2 regions of the Azospirillum sp. B510 genome follow, and region 2 is predicted to be linked to the other one. Evidence: riboswitches for the same ligand, from Rfam matches in the RefSeq annotation. Region 2 holds a riboswitch; the other holds the start of a gene.
The links. A riboswitch is a leader RNA that binds a small molecule or an ion and turns the genes downstream of it on or off. The one in region 2 is predicted to bind thiamine pyrophosphate.

Region 1 (7,623 bases), 1.2 Mb from region 2:
AGAATCTGACCTTTTGTGACAAGTGTGTCCCGGTGACAACGCTCGTATCGCCCCGAAGCACCCCCTGTCGCAACGGTCCCGGCGATGTTCAGCGTCCGGCCGGACCAAGCCAATCGATACCGCTTGGAGAACGCGCCCCCCCGGTTCCGTTCGCCCGGGCTGTCGCGGCTCTCGATGGCGGCGGCACGGGCGCCGGTTCGCTGGCGAGCCAGGACGCGTGCCCTTCGGACCTGTGGTCGGTCACCCGGATGGATGGCGGCGCGGATGGTGGAGCGGCCAGCGGCGAGGCGGGAACAACGGGAGCCGCCAAGGCGGCTTGCCGCGGGCGAGCGGGTGGTTCAGCCGGGCGCGATGAAGCGGGCTCCAGCGCCGGCGCGCCGCCATCCATACCGCCGTCAGCGCCCGCATCCTCGTCGTCCTCATCCTCCTGGTCGTTCCAACGCTCGTTCCAGGCCGGTGAGGCGGGTTGCCGCAAGCGCGGCGCATCGGCGGCGCCCAACCAGGAGGGGCGCTCGTCGTCGGGCAAGGGACCGGTCCGGGTGCTGAGATGCCGGGCCTGCTCGCGAATTTCCAGCAGGGTGGTGACCGCCAGTTGCAGCAGCGGGGCGAGAATCATGGGATCGGCCATTTCCTCGGCGCTCAACGCGGCGAAGCGGTCGCGTACGGTCTCCACCGCCTGTTCCACGCCGTCGCGCAGGATGCCGGCCTCATGCGACAGCCGTTCCAGATCCTCTCGCAGGGCGGAGATTTCGCACGCCTGCCTCAATTCGTGAAAGCCGATGCCGCCACCCCCGGCAGCCGATGCCTTCGCGGACCTCCGGTCCCGTGACGAACCAAAATCGTGAGGCATCCTGCCTTAACCCCGATTCCAAGCCCAGCCCGATCAACAAGCTCAAAACGGCAACCCCCGCAACCACCCCGCGGTTCCAAAACCCCATGTCACGGCGCCTTGCGGAGCGTCGGCGAAGTTGCCCGACATCGTGACTAGCCCCTTGACCGGGCTGGGATGTTTAGCGTCGTTTATGTCGTTTGGAAACCGTTTGCGCGTAATGGCCGCTTGTACTATTTTTTCGGCTCGAGGGGAATGGATTCCTTGTGATCCAACATCCGGACGCCGCCCCGCCGTTCTTTCATCTTGCCGGAATCCCATACGGTGTCGATCGACCGCTCGGAACTTGAACGGCTCCTTGCCGATCGCCCGGCTGGCAGCCGCAGCGCCATGCAGGCGGTTCGCGAGAGCTACGCAGACATCGGACTGATGCGCGAGCGCGGCCTGTCCTGGGCCGAAATCTCCGATCTGCTGGCGAAGCTGGGGGTAACCGCCCGCGACAACCAGCCGATCTCGCCCGTCACCCTGCGATCCGCCTTCTTCCTGGTCGGGAGCGAGGGCCGGGGGGGCACCATCGGCGGCGACCATGCCGCCGCTTCCGCCCCCACCCCCACCCCTGTCGAAACCTTGGCCGCCGTGCATGAAGCGGCCTTGTCGTCGGGTATGAAGGACGAGACGCCGACGTCGGATGGGCAGGACGTCGCCGACCCCGGCACACCGCCCGCCACCGATGGACAGGATGCCGGGCCGGAACCGGCAACGGACGGGATTGGTGAGACCGTGGCGGAGGAAGCGCCCGTCTCCGACGCCGCACCCGTTCCACAGCCGGTCGAAGCCGAACCCGAGCTTGGCCCCTCCGTCTCAAACCTGCTGGCTCCGGCGACCGCGGCGGCGGCCGAGGATGAGCCGGACGCCACGGGGACAGAGGGGGAGACGGACACCGAGCCGACGGCCGATTCCGGGGCCAGTTCAAGGACCGAATCCGGGCCCGGCAGCGAAACCGTCATTCCCACCTCCGACATCACCGGCCCGGCCCCTCGGCCGGCCTCCCCCCATACGCCCGCGACGGCCATGCCGGATACCGGACCTTCGGTGTCTCCGTCGCCGTTCTCCCCAATGACTCAAGACGACTCAACAAACGCACACTGGAAAGGCGATCGCATGCTGGGCACGATCTTCGTCCTCAATGACCGTGGCGGCGTCGGCAAGACGCTGCTGTCCCATCACCTGATGGCGACCGCCATGCTGGAAGGCCTGCAACTGAAGGTCGTCGAGTACGAGGTGAACGAGCGTCTCGCCCGTCTGTTCGGCCCGGACATGGTCGAACACCGCCGCATCACCCAGGATTTCATGAACCTGATGGGGTCGGGCGACGGCTTCTACGAGTTCTGGGATCTGATCGGGCCGGAGCTGCAACGCGGCGGCCGGCTGTATGATTTCGGCGGCAACATCTCCCAGTGGTTCTTCAACTGGGCCGAGGTGTCGGGCTTCGACTATTATGTCGGCGACGGCGAGCGGCTGACCTTCATGGTTCCGGTGACCGTCGACCTCGCCTCGCTCTCCACCGGCATGACGACGCTGGAACGCGTGGCGACCATCGCCCCGAAGGCCAAGCGCGTCCTGGTGGAGAATGGCTTCTCCGGTCCCTTCTCCCAGCTGGAGGACAGCCAGTACGCCCGCCGCAAGGCCGAGATGGTCGAGCGCGAAGGCTTGCAGGTCATCTCCATGCCGCCCTGCACCGCTCCAGCCTGGGCGCGTCTGACCGGCCATCGTCTCGATCAGGTGGCGACCATGACCCGCGAGGATCTGGTCAAGCTTGGCATGACCCCGCCGGTCGCCTCGCGTTCGCTGATCATCATCCATGAATGGCTGCGCAACATGCGTCAGGCGCTGTCGCCTTACCTGCACGACGCCTTCCGCCAGACCCCGGCCGCCGCCAAGACGCGCTGAGGATCCGCCGGCCGCTCAAGGCTGGCCGCTCAAGGCTTGTTCCCAATGGCCCTTCTCCCCTTCGGGGGAGGAGGGTTTTTCATGACTACAGCGTCGTGCGTTTAATATGAAACGCACGACGCTGTAGTTCTCCGTATGGCGATCGGATTCACGCTTCACATCGATTCCGATTTTACGCGATCCGATCTAGGCCGCGCTGCGCGCCGAACTGGCGCTATAGAGGTCCTCCTTGACCGCCGCCACCGACTTCACCTGATAACCCGGCCGCGCGCTGAAGCGGCGGCTGGCCCGTTCGGCGGCCTCGCGTTCCGACTCGGCCCAGACCAGATAATCGCGCCCGCGGGCCCATTCGACGGCCAGCGGATGGGCGGCGTCGATCTCGCCGATCTGCTGGTTCACCACGGTCACCAGCCATTCCTTGTCGCCGGGATTGCGCCTGTCGGTCAGGATCAGGATCTGCGGGCGCCGTTTCGATTGCGCGGCGGTCAGGCGCTGCTGGACCTCGACCTGCTTCTTGCGCAGTTCCACGATCTCGTTGGTCAGCGCCTCGATCTCGGCATGAAGCCCCTCCTCCTCCCGATGGAGGCGGTGGATGGTATTGTCCAGCTTGTCCTGGGAGTTGCGGACGCCCCGCACCCGCTGGCGTGTCAGCGACACCCGCTGCTCGACGGTCATCAGCACATTGCACAGCCAAGCGCCGATGGCGACGATGGCCAGGACGATGATGAAGTTGATCATCATGGGATGGCCCCCGTCCTGGCCCCCGTCCTGGCCCGCGCGGTGGCGGGTGGCGTGGGAGCGCCCTTGCCGCCGCCACGCGCATCGCCGCGCATGAAGGTCTTCTGGAAGCCCAGCTTGAAGGGAAAGGCGACGTCGCACATCTGCTTGGCCTCATCGAAACTCGAGGCCCAGATCTCGGCGACATTGGTGCAGCGCCAGATCGGATTCACCTGGGTCCGCTCACCGGACGCCCGCGCGGCGGACGACGCCTTCTCCTGGGTCACGGTGGCGGCGAACCTCATCAGGCCCGCCTGCGGGTCGCCAACCTCGTGAACGAACACCGGCGGCTGTTCGGCAAGATCACGGATTTGCTTCTCAACCTTGCGGATGTCGCTCTCCAGCCGGTTGCGATCATTGGACTGGCTGTTGCGGCGCTGAACAAGCTGGTTGACCCGGTTTTGCAGATCCTGCGCCTCGGCATGCAGCACATAGACGCGGTTTTCGATCTGATCCAGCCCGCTGCTCTTTTCCACGATGTTCGGCAGGAAATCCTTCAGCATCATGGCGACCGGAATGGCGGCCAGCATGATGATGACGACGGCGATCAGGAACAGCGTCGTATTCGACATCCGCCCGCCCATTCTCCCGCCAAGCCCGCTTCATCCGACCCGCCGAAGGAAACGGAAGTGGCACCCCTCTCGACGATCGAGAATCAACAAACAATCCGACTCCGTCAACAAATCGTCATAGTCCCGTCCGCAATTCATTGGAGCTCCGGTCCGGTCGCGGCCGGGCACCGTTCAGGATAGCGCCATCTCCGCCACCCGCCTCACCGCATCGCGCACCGGTCCGGGGCGCCGCTCGTCGCCCAGGGTGGTGAACCAATGGTCCGGCGGGTTGCGGCCGGCGGCGCGGTTCCAGGTCAGGGCGCGCAGCACCGCCTCGGCCTCCGCCGTCGGCGTCACGGCGGGATCGATACCGTTCATCACCGCCCAGATCCCGGCCCAACAGCGTCCAACCGACCAGGGGTTGTAACCACCACCGCCCACCACCAGAACACGTGGCGCCAGCGGCAGCAACGCCGTCACCGCATCCCACAATGCCCGGTTGGACAGTTCTAGCCGGCTGAGCGGATCCTCGGCCAGAGCATCGGCTCCGGTCTGGATCACCATCGCCTGGGGACGGAAGGAGCGGGCCAGCGGCAGGATCGCCGCCGCCATCACATGCTCCATCTCGCTGTCGTTGAAGCCGGGCGGCACCGGCAGGTTGCGGGCCATGCCGCCGGCGCGATCCTCCGCCTTGCCGGTGTAGGGCCAGCGGCCATCCTCATGGACCGAGACGGTCAGCACCCGGTCATCGTCGGCGAAGGCCAACTCCACCCCGTCGCCGTGGTGGGCGTCGAGATCGACATAGAGCACCCGCTCCAGCCCATGGTCCAACAGTTCCAGGATGCCCAGAACCGGCGCGTTGAAATAGCAGAAACCGCTGGCCCGGTCGCGCCGCGCATGATGGGTGCCGGCCGCCGGGGCATAGACCAGCCCGGCCGGCCGGTCGCCCAGGATGCGCGCCGCCTGCAAGGCCGATCCGCTGCTGTGCGCCGGCCGCCGGTACATCTCGGCGAAGATGGGATTCTCCAGCTTTCCCAGATTGTGGCGGGCGGCGGTCGCCTCGTCCACCCGCTGGTCCGCCTCCGCCCGCTTCAGCGCGGCGATGTAGTCGGTGGTGTGGAAGCGCGCCAACTCCTGTTCGCTCGCGACATGGGTGTCGAGATAGATCTCGTCCGGCAGCCAGCCCATCGCGCGGCTGAGGTCGATGGCGGTCGAGACACGCGGAATCGCCAGCGGGTGTTTCGGCCCATAGGTCGAGCCGCGATAGATCTCGCCACCGATGAACAGCGGGGTGCGGAGAGGCGTGGTCAGGGTCTGGACTCCCTCGTTCGCGCCAGAAACTAGGTGCCGCCGCGTGGCGGTCAAGCGCCTTCCCCGGAGGCCCGCTTCCGCGCTTCGGAAGTCCGGTCCCGCAATGCTTGCGGTCGCGGATCGTCCGCGCCTATAGTCGCCGCCTTCACTGGGGGGAGCCGATGGGCGGCTGAGAGGTCCCGTTGCGGGACGACCCCTGGAACCTGATCCGGTTCATGCCGGCGTAGGGATCAGTGATGCGGACCCGCAGCCTTTCCATCTCCACCCGTTCATCCTCCGCCACTTCGCCATGCCCGCCCCGATGCCGACGATGATGCCGCTCTCGGTGACGATCCGGCGCGCGCGGCTGACCTATGGCGGCACGCTGCTGTTTTCCGACCTGACGCTGGAGCTGCCGGCCGGCCGGACCACCTGCCTGCTGGGGCCGAGCGGCGTCGGCAAGACCACGCTGCTGCGCATTCTCGCCGGGCTGGCCGAACCAGAGCCGCCGACCGAGGTCGCCACCGGCGATGGCCAGCCGCTGGCCGGCCGCATCGCCTACATGGCCCAGCAGGACCTGCTGCTGCCCTGGCTGACCCTTCTCGACAATGTCCTGCTGGGTGACCGGCTGCGCCACCGCCGCCCCGATCCGTCGCGGGTGGAGCAGGCAAAGGCGCTGCTGGACCGTGTCGGGCTGGCGGGGCGGGAGCGCGACCGCCCGGCCGCCCTGTCCGGCGGGCAGCGGCAGCGGGTGGCGCTGGCCCGCACGCTCATGGAGGACAGGCCGCTGGTCCTGATGGACGAGCCCTTCTCCGCCCTCGACGCCATCACCCGGCTGCGTTTGCAGGAGACGGCGGCGGAGACGCTGGCCGGCCGCACCGTTCTGATGGTGACGCACGACCCGCTGGAGGCGCTGCGCATCGGCGACCGCCTGCATGTGATGACCGGGCGGCCCGCCATCATGGGGCCGGCGTTGGAACCCTCCGGCCCGGTGCCGCGCCGCGTCGATGATCCCGACCTGCTCGCCCATCAGGCCGAGCTGTTGCGGAGGCTGGCGGAATGAAGGCCCTGCTGCGTGTGGCGGTCACGCTCGCGGTGCTGGTCGCCGGTTGGCAGGCGCTGGTCTGGGCCACCGGCCTGCCGCGCTACCTGCTGCCCGGCCCGCTGGCGGTGGCGGACGTCCTGCGGCGGCAGGCCCCCCTGCTGTGGACCCATGGCCTGACCACGCTGGCCGAGATCCTGATCGGTCTGACGGCCGGGGTGACGCTGGGCGGGGTCAGCGCCCTGCTGCTGGCCCGCTTCCGCACGGCGCGGCGCTGGCTGATGCCGCTGCTGCTGGTCAGCCAGGCGATCCCGGTCTTCGCGCTGGCGCCGCTGCTGGTGCTGTGGCTGGGCTACGGCATGATGTCCAAGATCGCCATGGCGGTGCTGGTCATCTATTTCCCGGTGACGACCGCCCTGTTCGACGGGCTGCGGCGCACCGATCCCGGCTGGCTCGACCTCGCCCGCACCATGGGCGCCTCGCCAGCCGCCATGCTGTGGAACATCCGCCTGCCCGCCGCCCTGCCCGCCTTCTGGTCCGGTGTGCGGGTCGCCGCCGCCGTGGCCCCCATCGGCGCGGTGATCGGCGAATGGGTGGGGTCCTCCTCCGGGCTCGGCTATCTGATGCTGCACGCCAACGCCCGCATGCAGATCGACCTCCTGTTCGCCGCGGTTCTGGTACTGGGGCTGTTCGCGGTGACGCTCTATGCCGCCGTCGACGCGCTGGCCCGCCGCGCCCTGCCCTGGCAACCCGATACCCAACCCGCAGAAGACGCCAACCCTTGAAGGGGAGAGACACCCGATGAGACACCTGCCGATGAAGCACCTGCTCACCGCCGGCCTGATGGCCGCCAGCCTGATGACCTCGCTTCCGGCATCGGCCCAGGACAAGCTGTCCGTGATGCTGGACTGGTTCGTCAACCCCGACCACGCACCGCTGGTGGTGGCGCAGGAGAAGGGGTTCTTCAAGGATGCCGGGCTGGACGTGACGCTGACGGCGCCGGCCGATCCCAACGACCCGCCGAAGCTGGTCGCCGCCGGCGGCGCCGACATCGCCGTGTCCTATCAGCCGCAGCTGATCCTGCAGGTGGCGGAGGAACTGCCGCTGGTCCGCATCGGCACGCTGGTGTCGACGCCGCTGAACTCGGTCGTCGTTCTGCGCGACGGGCCGGTGAAGACGCTGAA
Region 2 (7,623 bases):
GACCGACCTGAGCGCCGACCAGATCGCCGCCCGCGCCTCCGCCCCGGAACTGCCGGCGGAGGTGCGTCAGGCCTTGACCACGCTGGCCGGACTGCGGGGCGCGGTCGCCGAGAAGGAACGCCGCATCGCCGATCTTGACCGTGAGCGGACGGAGCGCATCGCCGACCAGGACCGTCTGCGCGAAAATCTGAAGGCTCTGCCGGCGGGCAGCGACCTGCACAAGCGCACGCTGGCGAAGATGGCGGAGGCGGAGAACCGGCTGGACAGCCTGGCCCGCGACCTGACCACCGCCCGCGCCGAGGCCGAGGCGGCGCGGCAGACCTTGCGGGAGCGGGTGAAGGCGATGACGATCTGAGAAGCACCGGGGGGCGGGGGTGCCGTCCCCCCAACACCTGCCCTACAGCGTGGCGGCGCTGCAATAGGCCCAATCCTCGCCCTGCAAACCGAAGAAGGCGGCGACCGGCTTGCCGCTGGAGCGGTCGATGACGACGCGGAAACGGTTGCCGGTGCAGGTGCCCTGGGTCTGCTTGGCGAAGGGCAGCTTGACATGCTTGGACTTCAGGCAGGCGTCGGACATCTTCGGCGGGGTCGCCGGGCCCTCCACCTTCTTGCCGTTCAGCACCATGTAATAGGTGGTGGCCTGCCCGCCCTTGACCTCGGCCTTCACCTCGATCTTGCCGAAACGGGACTTGTAGAGGCCGGCATCCTGCTCCCCGTCGGGGGCGCCGCCGGGCAGCGAGCGGAAGGAGATCGCGGCACAGGAGGGCGGCTCCTTGGCCTCCGCCGGGGCGGCGGACAGAAGGCAGACGCCGCCGGCCAGCAGGAGGGCGGCGGCGGACACGGATGGAAGGCGGGCGGACGGCATCGGGCTTCCCTTTCGAACCGGTTGGACCATCATTTCGGCATGACACAGAAGGCGGTCTGCTGCATCAGGGCGCAATCCTTCTCCACCCCGCCATCCAGCATCGACACCTCGACCTGGGTGATGACCAGGGTGCGGCCCGGCTTCACCACGCGGGCGCGGGCGATCATCACCTCGCCCTTGGCCGGCGACATCAGGTTGATCTTGAACTCCACCGCCAGCACCTCGGCCCCGGCGGGCATCAGCGTGAGCGCGGCATAGCCGCCGGCATTGTCGGCCAGGGTGCTGACCATGCCGGCATGGAAGAAGCCATGCTGCTGCGTCAGGTCGGCGCGGAACGGCAGGCGCATCTCGCAGAAGCCCGGTTCCATCGCCGCCATCTCGATGCCGAGCGTCCGGCAGATCGGTTGCTGCTCGAAGGAGGTGAGGCAGCGCGCCTTCCAGTCGGGGGTGCGGGGTTCGAAAATGGCAGGCACGGCGGCGGTTCTCCGGCTGAAGGTCGGCTGGGCGGCGGTCGCCTTTGGGGGCGGTGGCAGACGGCGACAGCCTGCGTCAGCCGCCCCGCCGGATCAAGCGGCCGAATGGCCGCCGGAGGGAATATGCCTGCGACCTTGTGCGCCCCCCCCGCCGTCCACGCCACCTCCGCCGGACGGCCCCCGAATCGGCCACCGAATCAGCCGCCGATCAGCCCCATCTGCGGGCTGGACGGTTCGGCATGGGCGCGCATCGGCATGCGGCCGGCCAGATGGGCGGCGCGGCCGGCGCTGACCGCGTCGCGCATCGCCGCCGCCATCCGCACCGGATCGCGCGCCTTCGACACCGCGGTGTTCAGCAGCACCGCGGCGCAGCCCAGCTCCATCGCCAGCGCCGCGTCGGACGCGGTGCCGATCCCGGCGTCCAGCACCACCGGCACCGGGCTGCGGGCACAGATCGTCTCGATGGCGTGCGGGTTGCGGATGCCCATGCCAGACCCGATGAAGGCCCCCAGCGGCATCACCGCCGCCGCCCCAAGATCGGCCAGCTTGCGGCAGGTGACGGGATCGTCGTTGCAATAGGGCAGCACGACGAAGCCGTCATTCACCAGCTCCTCGGTGGCGCGCAGCAACTCCTCGACATCGGGATAGAGCAATTCGCGGTCGCCGATGACCTCCAGCTTGATCCAGGGGGTGTCGAGCGCCTCGCGCGACAGCTGGGCGGTCAGCACCGCCTCCTTGGCGGTCATGCATCCGGCGGTGTTTGGCAGCAGGCCGACCGGGCCGGTGGGACGACCGGCGGTGGCGCGGGCCAGCACATCGACGAGGCTTTCCGAATAGCCGTCCAGGCTGATGCGGCGGATCGCCAGCGTGACCAGCTCGCTGCCGCTGGCCGCCAGCGCGTCGAGCATCACCTGCTGGTTGGGATAGCCGGCGGTGCCGAGGAACAGCCGCGAGCAAAGGCTGCGGCCGGCGATGGTGAGGGTATCGGTTTGGGACATGGGGAAGCCTTTTGAAAGGCCCTCGCCCGCGATCGGTCTGGGGAAATCCCCCTCTCCCCAGGAGGGAGAGGGGGATTCTTCCCAATTGGCGGGATGCGCGCCTCGGGCGGGAGAGGGAGGATCAGGGGTTCAACCGCCCTGGATCGGGCGGACGATTTCCAGGCTGTCGCCGGGCTGGAGCGGGGTCTCATGCCAGCGGCGGCGGGGAATGACGGCACCGTTCAGGGCGACGGCGATGCCGCGCGCCCCATCGGCGATGCCGCGCGCGGCCAGAAGATCGGCGACGGAGGTGGTGGAGAACGGCTCTTCGCGACCGTTGACGCGGAGGACGGCTGTCATGCCACCGCTCCCGCCGCGAGGAAGCGGTCGGCGGCGAAGGGGCGCAGCAGCGGATCGGTCTCACCGGTCAGCACCAGCCGGGCGATGCCGTCGGCGGTCACCGGGGTCAGCAGGATGCCGTTGCGGTGGTGGCCGGTGGCGTGGATCAGGCCGGGAAGGCCGCTCTCGCCCAGGATCGGCGCGTCGTCGCGGCTGCCGGGCCGGAAGCCGGCCCAGGCTTCCTCGATCGGCAGTTCGGCGATGCCCGGCAGCGCCCGCCACGCCCCCTCCAGCAGGGCGAACTGCCCGCCGGCGGTCAGGCGTTCGTCGAAGCCGCGCTCCTCGGTGGTGGCGCCGATCAGCAGCCGGCCGTCGAGCCGGGGGATCAGATAGGTTCCCGGCGTCCACACCACATGGCGCAGCAGCGGCAGCCGCGCATCCATCCGCAGGCAGACCATCTGCCCCTTCACCGGCCGCACCGGCGGCCGGGCGACGGGCGGCAATCCAGGCACCCCGGCCGACCAGGCCCCGGCGGCCAGCACCACGCGGTCGGCCCGGTGCAGCGTGTCGGCGACCCGCAAGCCCACGGCGCGCCCGCCCTCCACCGCCAGCGCCACCTCGCCGCAGCGCTCGTGAAGGCGAACACCGGCGGCCCCGGCGGCGGCGCGCAGGGCCGCAGCGACCTTGCGGTTGTCGACCTGATGGTCGCCGGCGCAGAACAGGGCGCCGGCGACGCCCGGCTGTAGGAAGGGCTCGCGCCGCCGTACCTCGGCGCCGCTCAGCCACTCCACCGGCAATCCGAGATCGCGCTGGAAAGCGTGGAGGAAACGCACCTTGGCGGCATCGTCCGCGGTGAGCGCGATGACCATGGTGCCTTCGCCGCGCAGATCCACGGCCATGCCGCTCGCCGCCTCCAGATCGCGGGCGAAATCCGGCCACAGCGCCTGCGACGCGCGGGTCAGCGGCAGCAGTCCCTCCTCGCCCGGCTCGGTCTCGACACAGGCGGCCAGCATGCCGCCGGCGGCGTGGGTGGCGCCACGCCCGGCCTCCCCCCGCTCGAAGACGGCGACGCGGCAGCCGGCCGAGGCCAGCCTCCAGGCGATGGCAAGGCCGATGCAGCCGGCGCCGATGATGGCGACGGACGGAGCGGAGGCGGACGGACGGGGGGCGGAAACGGAAAACGGATGCGGTTCTGGCGCATGGATCATGCGGCGGCTCCCTTCGCTGGAATTACCCAGACAGGTTCGATGGGTGTGTTCTCAGCCGCGCGACCACCGCGCGGCACCCCAGGCCTATGACCCGCCTTATGCCAATGTTTCGCTGGCCCCACAAGCGGAATCCGCTCGCGGTTCTCGCCCCCGTATCGAGATGCCACGGGCCGATGCGGAGTTTTCCGGACAGGCGTCGGCCGCCGATCGGGCCTAAGCTGTCCGTGGAAAACCCACGAACGGCGACCGCGGGAACCCGGCGGGCGCCGCCGCTGCGGAAAACAATCAACGACGACAGAGGATCCGCCCGCCATGCTGTCCTTCCTCCGCCAGGACTCCGCCTCCGTCGTCCCGCCGGTCTCGTCAACCGGCCAGACCGCCACGGCGGCACCGGCGGCCGGGGTGACGGAGGCGCCGATCCGCAGCCTGTGCCTGCCGGCCGCGCGGATCGACGGCGCCGGATGAGGGGGAGAGGCGCGCCGGCGCCCCCTCCTACAGCAGGAACAGCGACGCCAGCCCGAGGAAGGCGAGGAAACCGACGACATCCGTCACCGTCGTCAGGAACACGGCGCTCGACACCGCCGGATCGACGCCCAGCTTCGCCAGCCCCAGCGGGATCAGCGCGCCGCTGAGGCCGGCGACCACCAGATTGATGATCATGGCCAGCCCGATGACGACGCCGATCAGCGGGCCGTACCAGACCAGTGCCATGACGCCGACCATCACGGCGAAGATGCCGCCGTTGATCAGCCCGACCAGCAGCTCCTTCCCCACCACGCGGAAGGCGTTGGCGGAGGACAGCTCGTGCGTCGCCAGCGCGCGGACGACGACGGCGAGCGTCTGGGTGCCGGCGTTGCCGCCCATCGAGGCGACGATGGGCATCAGCACCGCCAGCGCCACGATCCGCTCGATGGTACCCTCGAACAGCGAGATGACGCCCGACGCCAGGAAGGCGGTGGCGAGGTTGACGGTCAGCCAGCCGACACGGCTGCGGGCGATGTCGGCGATGCCGCTGAACACACCGGTGTCGCCCGACCCGCTCAACTTGCGCAAGTCGTCCTCGGCTTCCTCGTCGATGACGCGGACGACGTCGTCGACGGTGATGACGCCGATCAGCCGGCCGGCGGCGTCGATCACGGGGGCGGAGACCAGGGCATATTGCCGGAACAGGTTCGCCACCTCCTCGCGGTCCATGGTGGCGGGGATGGCGTCCACCTCGCCGGTCACCAGATCGGCGATGCGCACGGCCCGGCGCTGGCGCAGCAGGCGCGACAGCGGCACCGCCCCCACCACCCGATGCATCGGGTCGACGATGAAGAGGTCGTAGAAATCCTCCGGCAGCCGGTCGGTCGCCGCCCGGACATAGTCGATGGTCTTGCCGACCGTCCAGAATTCCGGCACCGCCACCAGCTCGCGCTGCATCATGCGGCCGGCGCTGTCTTCGGCGTAGGTCAGGTTCTCCTGGACAAGGGCGCGTTCGGCATCCGGCAGCTTCGCCAGGATCTGCGCGCGGGTCTCGGCGTCCAGATCCTCGATCAGTTCGACCGCGTCGTCGGTGTCGAGATCGGCGACGGCGTCGGCCAGCTCCTGCGGCGCGAACCGCCCGATCAGCGCCTCGCGCAGGTCCGGGTTCAGGTAGGACAGCACCTCGCCGTCCAACGCGGCGGGCAGCAGGTCGATCAGGTCGGCGCGTTCGACCGGCTCCGCCTGCTCGATCAGATCGGCGATGTCGGCGGCATGCAGCCTGTCCAGCCGCGCCAGCACCTTGTCGCGTTCGCGGGCGCGCAGCAGGGTGGCGATCTCGTCCACGAACTCCGGCTCGACGCCATAGGGGCGTTCGTCCTCCGCCTCACGCCCCGGACGGGCATGGGGATCGGGCCGGGGATCGGGCCGGGGATCAGGCTGGGAATTGGCCTGGGAATCGGTGTGCATGCCGGCACCCTCCCTTCGACGATGCGAACCCGGACCACCGGCGCCGATGCCGGAATGGGACGCGAAGGCTCCGCGACATCGGACGGTGGCCGGCGGCGTTCAGGGTTTGCGGGTTGTGGAAGCCTTCCGGCCGGTGCCGGATGTCCGGCGCGTTCCGGCCACCGCCGGATGTCCGGCGCAAGGGACCGGAGCGGTGCGGACGGAGGCGCCCGCCGAGATAGAGACGCGCCGTCCGTTTGTCCAGTCCGGTTCGGACCGGACCCGCGCTTCGCCGCCCTGCCCTTGCGCCGCCACAACCCTTCATGTTCCCATGGGGGTACGCCACATCCATGGCCGCGCATGACAGGGAGAGGACCGGGACTCGCCGATGGACTATGCCTTTACCACCATCGAGGGTTGCGACGGCATCCTTCTGTCCGGCCGTTGCACCTACGAGGACGGCACCCGTTTCCACGACATGCTCCGCGACTGGGATTTCGCGGCCAGCCCGAAGGTCCCGATCGACCTGCGCTTCGTCACCTTCATCGATTCCGCGGCCATCGGCATGATGTTCATCCTGGCGAACCGCTGCCGGGAGGCCGGCGGCCACATCATCGCCAGCGGTGCCGCTCCCCACATCCTCCGCGCCCTGCGCCGCGCCGCGCTGGACCGCTATATGGAATTCCGCTGACACGACAAAAGGGACGGCGCCCCACCGGGCACCGCCCCGCATCACGGTCCACCCGTCGATCAGGTCGGGGTGGCGACCACGCCCGTCGTGTCGATGCCCAGCTTCAGTCGGGCCAGGCTGTTGCGTCCCTCGGTATCGGCGAAGACATAGCCCGCTTCGATCAGCTTCGAGGTGTAGTGCTTGTTGTAGAGAAAGGCGGCGATGATCCCTGACAGTCCGCCGGTGAAGAAGTACAGGACGGTCAGGATCAGCCCCATCCCCCAGTCGCCGCGAAACAGGGCGGGAAGGCCGCCAAAGAACAGGGTCGTCCAGCTGAACCCGACGAGCCCCTTCTTGGTGAGCCCGGTCTGCGGGTGCTTCATCATCACGACGGTCGCCATAAAATCCCCCGTATCATCCATGGGCCGAATGGAGCAACACAAAAGCACTCCATCCTGACATTCGAGTGCAGGATATTACCGCTTCCGGACAACAACAAGGGATTAGGCGGCCGCTTCGGCCACCATTGTTCTCTCTCCACATCACATAGGGAGAATTATTTTCATTTTTATTATCGAATACGATACCAACACCCGAGACAGTCTTGAGCCTGCCCTGTCAGCATCAAGAACAAGCGGAGAGTGGTGGATGCGGATACGAAAAAGCCCGCTCGGTCTCGCGACCTGCGGGCTTTTCGTCAGTCCCGTATCCCCGGGATGGTCCCATCTGCATGGGAGAGTGGTGCGGTCGAGAAGACTCGAACTTCCACGGGTTGCCCCACAGCGACCTCAACGCTGCGCGTCTACCAATTCCGCCACGACCGCATCAGGCTGGTAGTCCCCGACGCTCGCTTGCGCGCCTCATCGGGTGGAGCGGGTAGATATCAGCTTCCCGACGGGCGATCAAGCGCTACAATCATCTTCCGCGAAGAAAAATGCGGAACGGCCCGCCGGCCGGTCCGCCGCCACCGCCAGACACCGCCAGACACTACAGAGATCCGATCGAATGACTTCCCTGACCAGCTCGCCCGCCAGTCAGCGCCCAACCGCGGTCCAACCGATCGCCGGCCAGCCAATCGCCGCCCAGCCATTGGAATGGCGCATCTCCGACGAGCCGGTGCCCTATCCCGAGGCCATCGCCGAGATGGAGGCGCGTGTCGAGGCGATCCGCGCCGGCACCG

Region 1: another riboswitch for thiamine pyrophosphate. It lies ahead of AZL_RS07920 (ABC transporter ATP-binding protein); the one in region 2 lies ahead of thiO (glycine oxidase ThiO).

What each region holds. Positions count from the first base shown of each region.
Region 1 is NC_013854.1:1,721,483-1,729,105, forward strand. Features, by position in the region: gene AZL_RS07895 (hypothetical protein) at 89-766, opposite strand; gene AZL_RS07900 (hypothetical protein) at 1,154-2,779, shown strand; gene AZL_RS07905 (hypothetical protein) at 2,966-3,520, opposite strand; gene AZL_RS07910 (hypothetical protein) at 3,517-4,128, opposite strand; gene AZL_RS07915 (acetoin utilization protein AcuC) at 4,300-5,472, opposite strand; TPP riboswitch at 5,560-5,666, shown strand; gene AZL_RS07920 (ABC transporter ATP-binding protein) at 5,729-6,460, shown strand; gene AZL_RS07925 (ABC transporter permease) at 6,457-7,224, shown strand; gene AZL_RS07930 (ABC transporter substrate-binding protein) at 7,256-7,623, shown strand, end outside.
Region 2 is NC_013854.1:506,911-514,533, reverse strand. Features, by position in the region: gene AZL_RS02405 (hypothetical protein) at 1-355, shown strand, start outside; gene AZL_RS02400 (hypothetical protein) at 398-865, opposite strand; gene AZL_RS02395 (PaaI family thioesterase) at 895-1,338, opposite strand; gene AZL_RS02390 (thiazole synthase) at 1,536-2,336, opposite strand; gene thiS (sulfur carrier protein ThiS) at 2,466-2,675, opposite strand; gene thiO (glycine oxidase ThiO) at 2,672-3,862, opposite strand; TPP riboswitch at 3,854-3,953, opposite strand; gene AZL_RS36195 (hypothetical protein) at 4,175-4,327, shown strand; gene mgtE (magnesium transporter) at 4,355-5,794, opposite strand; gene AZL_RS02370 (STAS domain-containing protein) at 6,162-6,464, shown strand; gene AZL_RS02365 (hypothetical protein) at 6,524-6,844, opposite strand; tRNA gene AZL_RS02360 (tRNA-Leu) at 7,183-7,267, opposite strand; gene lipB (lipoyl(octanoyl) transferase LipB) at 7,533-7,623, shown strand, end outside.